DNA from 3 places in the Bifidobacterium porcinum genome. Region 2 is predicted to be linked to each of the others. Evidence: riboswitches for the same ligand, from Rfam matches in the RefSeq annotation. Region 2 holds a riboswitch; each other region holds the start of a gene.
What was found. Region 2 has a riboswitch for thiamine pyrophosphate ahead of ACZ41G_RS05125 (ECF transporter S component). Riboswitches for the same ligand answer to the same signal wherever they lie in the genome.

Region 1: another riboswitch for thiamine pyrophosphate. It lies ahead of ACZ41G_RS02825 (bifunctional hydroxymethylpyrimidine kinase/phosphomethylpyrimidine kinase); the one in region 2 lies ahead of ACZ41G_RS05125 (ECF transporter S component).
Region 3: another riboswitch for thiamine pyrophosphate. It lies ahead of thiM (hydroxyethylthiazole kinase); the one in region 2 lies ahead of ACZ41G_RS05125 (ECF transporter S component).

Annotation. Positions count from the first base shown of each region.
Region 1 is NZ_AP029603.1:765,490-769,659, forward strand. It holds gene ACZ41G_RS02810 (hypothetical protein) at 1-385, shown strand, start outside; gene ACZ41G_RS02815 (Bax inhibitor-1/YccA family protein) at 496-1,362, opposite strand; gene ACZ41G_RS02820 (DMT family transporter) at 1,382-2,344, opposite strand; TPP riboswitch at 2,416-2,505, shown strand; gene ACZ41G_RS02825 (bifunctional hydroxymethylpyrimidine kinase/phosphomethylpyrimidine kinase) at 2,497-4,134, shown strand.
Region 2 is NZ_AP029603.1:1,296,025-1,300,194, reverse strand. It holds gene ACZ41G_RS05130 (hypothetical protein) at 1-953, shown strand, start outside; TPP riboswitch at 1,768-1,878, shown strand; gene ACZ41G_RS05125 (ECF transporter S component) at 1,910-2,539, shown strand; gene ACZ41G_RS05120 (ECF transporter S component) at 2,768-3,463, shown strand; gene ACZ41G_RS05115 (ATP-binding cassette domain-containing protein) at 3,722-4,170, shown strand, end outside.
Region 3 is NZ_AP029603.1:611,229-615,398, forward strand. It holds gene thiC (phosphomethylpyrimidine synthase ThiC) at 1-409, opposite strand, end outside; gene thiM (hydroxyethylthiazole kinase) at 685-1,677, opposite strand; TPP riboswitch at 1,667-1,774, opposite strand; partial or broken gene ACZ41G_RS02195 (hypothetical protein) at 2,203-2,415, shown strand; gene ACZ41G_RS02200 (hypothetical protein) at 2,510-2,953, shown strand; gene ACZ41G_RS02205 (type IV pilus modification PilV family protein) at 2,976-3,152, shown strand; gene ACZ41G_RS02210 (hypothetical protein) at 3,438-3,701, shown strand; gene ACZ41G_RS02215 (PulJ/GspJ family protein) at 3,727-4,170, shown strand, end outside.

The DNA of each region.
Region 1 (4,170 bases), 530 kb from region 2:
GTACACGAATGATGCGATGGGGTACCGGGTGTCCATCCCCGACGGCTACATCTGGCATGAGGAAACCGATAACGGCGCGACACGAACCTTCACCGACGATTCAATCGGCATGACCATCAAGGTCTCCGGCGCATCGAATACGACTGGTGCTACGGTTTCGAGCGAATACTCCGCCTGCGCTTCAGGCCACAGCGTGTCCTACCATCTGTTGTCCGGCGACATCATGGTGTGCAGTTATGCGGAGAACGGCACCATCACATATGTGAAGGAAATCGTCACCCAGCAATCGATTCTCACGTTGCGTTTCGATTATGCGCAGTCCGCTCAGGAGAAGGGGGCGGCGGTGATCGACGAGGTGTTCCCGACCTTCGTCTCGACGCGCTGACGCATGCACACGTGACTATGATTCGGGCCCGGTCCCTGATGAGGGGACCGGGCCCGAATGCGATCATCATACGTGTTGTGCGACGTATGCACCGCACAGCACGGCAATCCTTAGTCGCGGCTGCCGAACAGACGCAGCAGATACAGGAACATATTCACGAAATCAAGATACAGATTCAACGCGCATACGATTGACAGGCTCTTGATTGCTTCAGGCTGTCCGGCATACTGCGCGAACAGGACACGGGTTTTCTGCGCATCGTACATGGTCAGCCCGGCGAAGATGAGCACGCCGATCGCGGAAATCACCATGATTCCGGTCGAACCCGGAGCGACGAGCATGATGAAGAATTCGCCGACAATCAAAGTGATGAGCGCTGCCAGAAGAATGGGACCGGCTTTCAACAGACTGGAACGCATGGTCAGCGACAGCATGGTCAACACGAAGAAGAACCCGGTGCACAGCGCAAGAACCGTTCCAATCGAGCCAATATCGTAAATCATGAAAATTGAGCTCAACGTGAAGCCCATCAACGCGGCATATAGGTAGAACAGCACGCGTGCGGCCCCCGCCTTGAGATTCATCGCACGATTGCCAATGGCGATGGCCATGACAATCTGCACGAGCATCAGACCAATCCATCCTAGACTGCCGGTGGCCGCCAGGAAGCTGTTGAGCAGTCCAAAGGTCTGGGTGAGCGCCGCCACCACGGCTGTTACCGCGAGACCGGCAGTCATTTCGGCGTAGGCACGGATCATTGAGGTCCGTTCCGCATGTTCGGTGACTGACGCGACCTGGGCGGGAATGGCCGAAGCTGGGGCTACATATCCTGCGCTCGCGCCGGCGCCGGCAGGGGACTGATAGTAGACGGCCTGTGGCTGCGCGGTCGGCTGGCCATGCTGCGGCTGTCCCTGTCCGTCGGCCTGGTATTGGATGTGTTGAGGTGAAGGATTCTGGGGCTGCTGATCGTAGGTCATGATTGCTCCTTTCTTGCGATTATTCTATGGTCTTTTGCTGGGAATCATCTGGAGAAAATCGTCTGATCAGATGTTCCGGATCAATCTGGGCGAGAATCGTGCCGAGGAAAATCATGGCACAGCCCACATATCCGCGTCCCGACATCGTCTCATGCAAAATCAGCGCTCCGCCGACAGCTGAGAAGAACGATTCCAACGACATAATCATCGACGCCTGCGAAGGCGGAACATACCGTTGCCCAACCACCTGGAGCGTATACGCGACGCCCACCGACATGATGCCCGCGTACGCGAGCGCGCCCGCACAGGCCAACGCACCTTGCCAATCCACCTGGTGCAACACCAATGTCGACACCCAGCTGAGCAGCGATACCACCAGATACTGGCCAAGCGACAATGCAATCGGATTGAGCCTGCCGCCCACCCGATCAATGACGAGAATATGCGTGGCATACAACACCGCGCTCGCCAGCAGCACCAGATCGCCCACACTGATGGTGCGGATGGAGTCGGTGACGCACAGCAGATAGAACCCGACTATCGACACAATAATCGCCAGTACGGTGAGCATGTGGATCCGCCGATGCAGGAACAGGAAACCTAGCACAGGAACCAGCACGATATACAAGGCGGTCACGAATCCGGAATGCCCGGCGGACATGCTCAATTGGACCCCGTATTGCTGCGAGGTGGCGCCGGCCCACAAAATCAGCCCGCACACCGCAGACCATACCGCAAGTGTGCCGCGGCTGGCGTTCGGGGACTGCCGCGTTGCCGCGCGCCCCGCCTGAATCCTTGACATCACGACAAGCACGGGCATCAGCGACACAGCGCCCAAAGTGAATCGGATCGCATTGAAGAACATCGGGGAAACCGATTGCATGCCCTGCACTTGGCTGACGAAGGCGAATCCCCAGATCAGGGATGTCAGCAGCAACAACGAGCTGCCGACGATACGGTGCCGTTTCTCATTCTCTTGCATGATTCCAGCATATCCGAACCGAGCGGACGTGTGCAGGGCGGCATTGACCGTGGGGTCGGCTATGGTGGATTGCCGGTGACACGGGGTGCCGACAGGCTGAGAACACACCCGTTGAACCTGATCTAGTCAGCACTAGCGAAGGGATGTCCGGCATGAGTGAGCCACAATACCAGCAATCAAATGAAACCCCACATGCCAGCGGTGCCATGGCGGTGCTCGCGCAATTGGAGGCCGCGGGGGAGCGTGCAGCAGACGCGCCATCCCGGCTGAGAGTCCTGTCCATCGAAGGCTCAGACCCGATCGGCGGCGCCGGAACTATGGCGGACATGAAAGCGTTCACCGCACAAGGAGTGTTCGGGTATGCGGCCATGACCAGCGTCCTCGCACAGAACACTCAGGGCGTGACCAGCATCGTGAACATGGAGCCGGACTTCCTTGTCACCCAGCTGAACGCCGTCAGCGACGACGCGGTCATCGACTCAATGAAAATCGGCATGCTGGGCACCCCGGAACTCGTCGAAGCGGTCAAAGGGTGGTTGTCTGCGCTTGAAGCACGGTACCGCGCCGAAGGCCTGCCCAAACCGGTCGTCGTGCTCGATCCGGTCATGTACGCCAAATCCGGCGATGCCCTGCTCACCCCGCAAGCCGAACACGCCTTGCGCAGCATCATTACCATGGCGGACATCATCACCCCGAATGTGCCGGAACTCGCCGCACTCGCCGACGCCGACCAGCCGGCCGCGGATATCGACACGCTGGAATCCATGGCACACGAGGTATGCAAGCGCTATGGCGTCGCCGTATACGCCAAAGGCGGTGCGCTCGCGCTCGCCGGTGGCGCGTCAAGCACTGACATCCTCGCCGAACCGTCCGACGGGCAGGGCGAGGTGCGCACCACGCGTATCGAAGGCCGTGCGGTGCGCACCCACAACGTCCACGGTACGGGGGACACCCTGTCGAGCACGCTCGCGGCGCTGCGCCCGCAATGCGACACGTGGGAGCAGGCGGCTCGCCGCGCGAAGACATGGATGAACGGGGCGATTGCCGCCGCCGACCGGCTGCATGTCGGCAAAGGGCATGGTCCTGTCGATTTCACGTGGAGGCATGCGCCAACCGGTATGCGGTTCAGCGCCGACTATTGGAACCGCGTGCGGCCGATCCGCGAGCGGATTCACGGCATGCGCTTCATCACCAGCATGGTGGACGCCACGCTGTCATTGGAGGACTTCGCGTTCTACCTGCATCAGGACGATATCTATCTGACGGATTACACATCGCTGCTCGCCCTTGCCTCCTCGCGCGCCGACCGGCTGGACGAGCGGGTGTTCTTCGCGCAGGCGGCGTCCGGCGGCGTGGATTCTGAAGTGATGTTCCACCACGACTGGTTCGTCAAGCACGGATTCGACCCGTCGCCGGTTTCCCGTTCCGAAGTGACGGCAGCCTATATCGGACACGAGCATCGGGTCGCTGACAGCGGTTCGTATGCGCGGCTCGCCGCCGTAGTCATGCCGTGTTTCTGGCTGTACGCCGCGATGGGCAAGGAAATGCGCGAGCAGGTGCGCAACAAGCATATTGATGTCGACACGCATCCCTTCGGCGAGTGGATCCGCATGTACTCCGACCCGGAATTCACCGAGAGCACGCTGCGCGAGGTGCAGATCTGCGACCGGCTGGCCGCCGAAGCATCGATTGACGAATATGAGCATATGATGCATGCGGCGCTCGTTTCGTCGGAGCATGAATTCCGCTTCTTTGAACAAGGACTGACCAGACCTGCGCTGGGATTCTAGGATATTTGGGGTCTCAAGGCCTTGAGACCCAGGGGT
Region 2 (4,170 bases):
GCGTCGACGGCCAAGCGTGCGACGGGCTCGAAATGGTCCACAACGGGCCAAGCCTTGCAGGAGCGGCCCGTGCTGTCGAAAGCATCACCGCGTCCTCGACGCCCGGCATGGAACTGCCCGCGTACGAAGTGACCCCGGGATTCATCAAACTGCTTGCATCCGGGCAGAAAACGGCGAACGCGGCATCGTCGTCTGCGTCCTCGTCTGCGCAACAGGGGGCGACATCAACGCAACAGGAAGTGAACGAGACCGCTGACACCTCGGGAATATGGATTTCAACCGACGTCTCGCATGATTTCGGACTGGTTAAAGGCAGCGTCATGCAAACCAACCGTGGCGATATGACCATCGCCGGCGTATTCTCCTGGCCCAACGACGGCCGCGACACCAGATTCGCCTATGCGGCGATGATCCCGGTTTCGGCATCCTCCGGCGAATTCACCGAATGCTGGGCGAAGCAGTGGCCTGTCAGCGAACAAACCAACGACCTGCTGTATTCCACGGCGATCGTTTCGGGAACGGGCGGAAACACGACGGTCGCGCAGGTCAACAAATCCTTCGACTCCCGGTACAATGCGTACTCCAGCTATAAGAACCGCATGACGGTATGGCTGCCGTACGTCTCGCTAGCGGTCGGAGTGATCGCCGGGGTGATTTCCGTGCGGCGCAGACGACTGGAATACGCGGGAGCCTTGCACGTAGGGCAGACCAAAGGCGCCCAACTGCTCGAAATGATCCTGGAGACGCTCATCTGGGCGGGGCTGGCGACCATAGCGTGCCTGGCGTTGCTGTGTGCCTACTGCTGGCGCATGTCCACCGACGGCTGGATGAACATCTTCATCGCCGCCTGCCGAATCCCTGCCACCGGGTTCGCGGGGGCGATGGCCGCGACGTTCCTCGCCGGGCTCAGCGTGCGGGAGTCCCAGCTGCTGCGGTTCTTCAAGAGCCGGTAGGGTTGGGGATTTGAGTGTGCGGGTTGGGTGCGGCAGGTGGGTACGCGGCGTGCGCTAGATAGGCGACTATCTCCGGATTTCTGCACGGTCGAGAGAACAGGAACGCCGAGATAACGCGGTTTATACGGTAAGTTGTGCGAGATGAGGTCGGGGTTGGCTGTTCCTGCGTGGCGTGGTTCGCGGGCTGTGGGAGATAGCTGCGTATCCGCGGTTTGCTGGTGTCGGGCGGGCGCGGGGGATGGGGGATGGCGCAGTAGTTTCGTCATGTTGTCTGGGTTGGGGATGTATGTGGCGTGATCTGTGTGACGTGGGTTGCGGGAAGTCCGGGATACGTTCGTATCTGCGGGTTGCTGGTGTCGGGTGGAGACGGGTTGTCGGAGATGATGTGGTTTATTGGTCAGGTTGTGTGGGTTGGGGATGTATGTGGATGGGCCTGTGTGACGTGGGTTGCGGGAAGTCCGGGATACGCGTGCATCTGCGGTTTGCTGGTGCGGGGGTAATGTGGGTTGTTGGAGATAGCGCGGTTTGTGCGGGAAGTTGTGCGAGATGGGGGTGGGGTTGGTGGTTCCTGTGTGGCGTTGCTCGCGGGGTGCCGGAGATGGCTGTGCATCTGCGAGTTGCCGGTGCCGGGCGAGTGCAGGCTGTCCGAGATGGCGTGATTACTGCGGACTCCTGCCCGAGTTGGAGGCGGAGTCGCCCGCTTCTGCACGGTATAGGGCACAGAAAACCTGAGATGCGGGCATATCGTGGGGCCGCCGTAGCGGTACGGGGACGATGCGTGAATCGTGCAAAATCATGGGGTGCCCCTAGACTGAACAACCGACACGGGGGCTTGGCTGAATGCCAGGCTGAGATGGGGGTTTCCTCCGACCGAATGAACGTGAACCGGGCAATGCCGGCGCACGGACGTCGCTCTTCCCGTGCCTGAGAACAACCGTTCAAGAAAGGCACAAATCATGACACAAGCCGCGAATACCGCAGCATCATCCACAGTGAATCTCAAGTGGCGCGTCGTCGATATCGCCGTCGCATCGGTGATCGGCGTGGCCAGCGCGCTGATCTATTGGCTGGTCGCCCTGCTGACCGCCGCACCTTGGACCGCACTGGACGCGGTCGTCCCCGGTCTGCCCGGCCTGTTCAACGGATTGTGGCTGTTCGCCGGGCCCTTGGCCGCCATCATCGTGCGTAAGCCGGGAGCCGCAGTGTATGCAGAGATCGTTGCCGGTATTCTTGAAGCGTTGATGGGCAACATGTGGGGTGGTCTCGCCACATTCCTGATCGCCTTGGTGCAAGGCGTGTGCGCGGAGCTCGCGTTCGCGATTGTGCGTTACCGCAAGTGGACCCTGCCAGTTGCCGCCCTGTCCGGCGCGCTGTCCGGGGTCGGATGCTGGGCGTACAGCTTCATCGAAAACCTTCAGGGCATCAATCTTGCCGGGTCGTACGGCATTGTCTACCTGATCACCACGGTGGTGTCCGGCCTGCTGATCGCCGGCATCCTCATGTGGTACCTGTACAGGGCAATCGCGCGGACCGGCGCGCTGGACAAGTTCGCTTCCGGGCGTGAAGTGCGCGGCATCAGCGCCTGAGAGACAACACCGTCTGAAATCACCGTCTGAAATCACCGTCTGAAAGCGTCATCTGAACGCGTCAGCGTCTGGATTCCGAGGCGTGCGGCGGAGCACCGATACGGCTTCGCAAGTCAGCGGCATAAGGCCCCCCACCAGTATGGGCGGGCGGTTTCGGGATCATCGCAGCGATATACCAACCCCTGCCGGGCATCATCGCAATCCGGCATCGCATAGGAAGACATCAATATGAGCAACAACTCTTCGAACGCATCCAACGCATCCGTCGCCACAGCGACATCAGCAGCCAATTCGGTCACCCCTCAACCTGAGGCAACCCCGGTCGCAGCACTACGCCCCAGCCTCAAGTGGCGCGTCGTCGATATCGCCGTCGCATCGGTGATCGGCGTTGCCAGCGCGCTGATTTTCTGGCTGGTGTCCCTGATTTATTCGCTGGGTGTCGGCGACCTGATCGGCCTGGTCATGCCCGGATTCCAAGGCATCTATAACGGTTTGTGGCTGTTCGCCGGCCCCTTGGCGGCGGTCATCGTGCGCAAGCCGGGCGCCGCCACTTACGCGGAACTGCTCGGCGGGGTCATCGAAAGCCTGATGGGCAACCAGTGGACGGGCATGGACACGTTCAGCACGTCGCTGATGCAGGGCGCGTTCGCCGAACTCGCGTTCCTCATAGTGCTGTACCGCGTGTGGAACGTGCCGATCACCATGCTGTCCGGCGCGTTCGCCGGGGTCGCCGTGTGGCTGCATGACATTTTCATGCGCGGCCAGGCGTTCACCGGCCAGTACATCACCATCTATCTGGTCACGTCCGTGATTTCCGGCATCGTATTCGCCGGCATCGTGGTGTGGTACCTGTATCGGGCGATTGCACGGACCGGTGCGCTGGACAAATTCGTATCAGGGCGCGAAGTGAGGGCCACCGCCTGAACCACGGCGGGGCTACGGTTCACGCCGGCAGAAGCGCCTGGCAGGCAACTGTTCAGGTGTGAAGCAATACAGAACAGCAGCAACAGCGGCACAGCGGTACGACAGCGCAACAGGCACGGCGGCGGAACCGAGGCCGGCGGACGGCGGTTCGCGATACAGTGGCGGACAGCGGTCGGGCAACGGTTCCGCGCCAGCGCATTTGAAGACGGCAGGACACAGGACGCGATGAAGTCAAGCGAACATGACAACAGCAGCACAATGACGGCAGTGTCGACACAACCGGCACGTCTCGAATTCCATGATTGGGGCTACCGGCATGCCTCACGCCGCCACTTCGCCGTCCGCGGCCTCAACCTGAGCATCGAACCCGGCCAGCGCGTACTGCTGCTTGGAGCCTCGGGCATCGGCAAATCCACCATTCTCGAAGGCGCGGCGGGACTGCTCGGCGGCGATATCGAAAGCATGAACACCGCCGCTAACGGCACCACCAGCACCATTGACGCAGACGGCGGGCTGACCGAGGGGAGTGTCACCGTCGACGGCACGCCCGTCAGTCAGGCCCGGGGGCGCGTCGGCCTCGTATTGCAGGACCCGGATGCGCAGGCGATTTTCGAACGGCTCGGCGACAATGTCGCGTTCGGCCCGGAAAACCTCAACGTGCCGCGTGAAGCGATCTGGCAGCGCGTCCGCGACAGCCTCGACGCGGT
Region 3 (4,170 bases), 680 kb from region 2:
TGAGTTTGACGAGGCTTTCGGTTTCCGCGCTCAGGCCGATGATGGCGTCGTCGCCGAGCAGCTGTCGCGCCTCGCGCGGGTCCATGTCGTCCTGCCCGATATGCACGCCGTCGACCTTGATACCCAGATTGCGGCACTGCCAGACGACGTCCACACGGTCGTCGATGACGAAGGCGACCGTGTCGGACTTGTCGTTGTCTTCGATGATCTGCGCGATATCCCGTGCGGTTTCGGTCAGTTGTTTGGCATCTGCGGTTTTGTCACGCAGCTGGATGAAGGTGGCGCCGCCTTGCAGCGCGTCATCGACGATATCGCCGATCGGGCGTCCCTTGGTATCTTGCGACCCGAGGATGCAGTAGGCGGTCAAGTCGAAGGTGTCCCGCATGGAGGCGTAGGGGTAGTTGGTCATGGTGTTTCTTTCTGTTATTGGGCCGATTGTGACCCTTGGTTCTGCAGTTCTGAAGTATCGTGCTGGGGCTTACTGCCGAATGCATTGATATTATGCAAACGATTCATTCGCTCAATATCAGCGATATCTCACCTAAATATGGCGATGGGATGATTACGTTTGCGTATGCATTGCTCGCCGCTGGTCTCACCGCGACGGCGTTGCGGGCATGCCGGATGTGTTTCCTTGGCTATGGAGCAACGTCTACATGCTTGGCGCGGTTCGATTGCGACTTGTCAGGCCGTGCCTGCGGTGTCTGGAGATACGCTGTTTTGCGACGTAGGGACATGTGACACGATGATTGGCGATGCGGCGATGTCTTCGGCGGTGACGTTCCACAGCGCGTCAAGGAATCGGGTTTGGAAGCTTCCTGGTCCGGTGCAGCCTTCCGCAGCCTGCTCGGAGGCACGGTTGTACAGTGCGCTCGCAGCCAGCGCGGCGGTAAGCGGATCGGCTACGGCGAGATAGGTGGCGGTGACCCCGCCGAGCGAGCATCCGGCACCGGTGATTTTCGTCATCATCGAGCTGCCGCCGGGCAACCGGTACACGGTGTCTCCGTCGGTGACAAGATCTGTGGCGCCGGACACGGCGACAGCGGCACGGTGATTTGGCGCGTAGCTGCGCAAATATCGCGCCATCACGATTGCGGCGTTTGTGGCGCTGTCCACGTCATCGACAGCTTCGACGCCTGCCGGTCGTGTGGTTCCCTCCTTGGCTCCTGTATCGGAACCAGCGGATGGGACGTTGAGATCCCAGATTCCCGCTAACGCGATGATTTCCGATGCATTACCCCGTACGATGGTCGGAGGAGCGGAGCGGAATGCCCACAGAATGGCGGAACGGGTGCGTCCGATGCCGGCGGCGACCGGGTCAAGCACCCACGGGTGGTGCATGGCTTGCAGCGACCGCGCGATGTTGCCGAGCGCGTCCTTGAAAAACGGCAGCAGGGTGCCGACGTTGATGTAGGTGGCCTTGGCGATTGCCGCGGTGTCGATGATATCGTCCGGCAGGTAGCTCATCGCCGCGGTGCCGCCTGCCGCGAGCTGCGCGTTGGCGACAAGGTTGACGGTCACGAAGTTCGTGAATGATTGGGCGAGCGGCGTGGTGTCCTTCACCTCGCGCACAGCCTTCGCAATCAGCTGGCGCTCGGGGTCGTCCGCTGGCAACGGTGTTCCGTTCAGGGCTGCGCTGGTACTGCCGGTGATATCTGGTGATGCGTCTGTGCTCATCATTGCTCCCTACGCTGGTTCTAACCAACAGGTTCTAAGGGTCAGGCACGGTGCCTTTCTCAGCCTTGCCTTGCGGCAGGCTCCCCTGCATTGGATTATGTGAGCCATCGTATGGACGCCCGAGGACACGGGGTGGATTCGGGGCGGATTGGCGCGTGCAGATTGCACGCCGCTGAGGTTCAGGGTTCCGGATAATATTAAGAGATTACGTATGTCCTGCCGAGTCCGAATGACGTAGGTCTTTTCCAGGCGTTGCTGACAGCACTGAATCTCCCGGGACACTGACACGGTTGTCTTTCGGTCGCCTTGCGCCGGCGTGGATGTGTGGTTGGTGTAGATCGGTCTCGCTCGGATTGCGATCACACTATCGGGGTCGACGTTGCAACGCGCACGTCTCGCTACGGCCGGGCAAACTGAGAGGAGAAGGACTTCATGCATCATCTGGCGGTGAAGATGAAAAACGGCCAGTCGCGTTGTTGACAATGGGTCGTGTTGGCTGTGTACGCAGTCGTTGTCATCGTGGTGATGTGCTTCCACGAACCTTGGTTCGATGAGGCGCAATCATGGTTGATCGCCTGCGACTGCTCATGGCATGATCTCTTGCTGGTACGCCCGCATTACGAAGGACACCCGCCGTTGTGGTGGCTGTTGCTCGCGATTCCAGCACGTCTCGGCGTCCCATACGAGTGGGGAATAAAAAGCATTCAACTGGTGACGGCGGTCTTCTTCGTATGGGTGGCGGTCCCTATTTATCTGAATCAGCGTAAGTCGGCATGGCGTTCATCCGTGCAGAACGATGTGCAACAACGCCCAGGTGACCATCGCCACCGCCATGACCAAGCTCAAAGACGGCGAAAAGCTGACGATGAAGACCAATGATTCTTCGACGACATGCAGCGACAAGGAATGCACATTTACGCAGGCCGGCGGCACCATCAGCGGCATCCCCATTACAGTGTCCAAAGACAACACCATCAAGGTGACCATCAGCTACAGCGACACCAACGGCGGTGATTGCTACACCGTCGAGGGGGCAGCGATTTGGGTGATTCCGAATACAAGCACGAGAGCACCACAGGCGCTTTGGAATGGCATCCGCATAAGCCGTGACATCAATTCGCCCTGCAGGGTTGAGGCTTTGCGGGGCTCACCTATTATCTGGCGGTCATTGACTGGCAGCAGGGTAATACGGAAAACGAGAGAGAAAACAAGTTCCCGGCACGGGTTGACGCCCGGCATAAGAGAGGGGAACAACCGTGGGCCATACATACGGTAGGAGGCGGGCGCTGCTCAAACGTATGCAGCGCGGCTTCACCATGGTTGAGGTCATCGTGGCGATTGGCATGTTGACGCTCGTCGGACTGGCGGCTGCCCAGTTCGCCGTCACCGTCGTGCATTCTTCTTACGCACACCAGCAGCGTGCCATCGCGGTTGGTCTTGCCGAATCGGGTTGGAGCAGGTACAGGAAAGCGTGAAGGGCAAAGAAGGCAACACGATTTTCTCTACGCTCACGTCGGGCATGTCCAAGTCGGGGGCGCAGGGGGCGCTCAAGGCGGCTACCGATTTCAATGTGATTGAGAACGCTTCAGATACCATGGATCTGGGGTGGAATGATTCTCCGAGCGCCACGGCGATCCAGGCCAAGGTCGAGACCAACGACCAGCAGGGAAGGCGCCACGTATACCGTATGCACGGTTGTCGGCAAATGTTATCGCCTGTCTGCCGAGGCTTCCTGCCTGTCCGCGTCGAAGCAAGGTCTGGTGACTTCATCCGGCGCTGTCGGTGCGTACAAATATGTCGGCGAAGGCAACAAAGCCGTTGATGCAGCATCCATCGCGGACGCCACGAAGTTCCCGACCGGCCCGTTCAACACTGGTACCGCTTCTAGTCCGACCTATTCGCCGATGCCCCGCGTGGTTGTGCTCGTCACTTGGCCGGACAGCCAGCATCAAGGCAAGACTTGCTGGTACAGCACTGCCGCGATTTTCGATGGCAGCAATGACGACACCCTGAAGAGCAAGTGAGGCGGTGAACAGTATGGATAGTGGTATGAGCAATGTTGAACAGCCGGCGACAACAGTAAGCATGCGAAGCAGATCTTGTGATGCAAAGCATGAAGGATCAGCAGGAAAGTTTGCATCTCGTTGGCGCAAGCTGAGGAACACCGATAAGCAAAAGGGCGTTTCTCTGACGGAACTCATGGTGGCGCTCGGTATATTCCTCTTGTTCTCGTCAGTGTTCACTGCCAGTGTCATGCAGTACCTCCGGTCTACAAATTCGACTGCGGTGCGTGCTCAATCGGCGTCTACGGTAATGATGGCAACCCAGCGGCTTGAGCGTTTCGTCACGTATTCCAACTCGATTGGATATGCCACGACGGGTGGCAGCAGCGGTTCCGCCGACAAGAACACGGTGTTGATTTATTCGGCGCCGTCGTCCGGCAATGATTCCGGTGCGGCCAGTGCGAGTGTCGGCCAGTATTCGGGTAGCAAA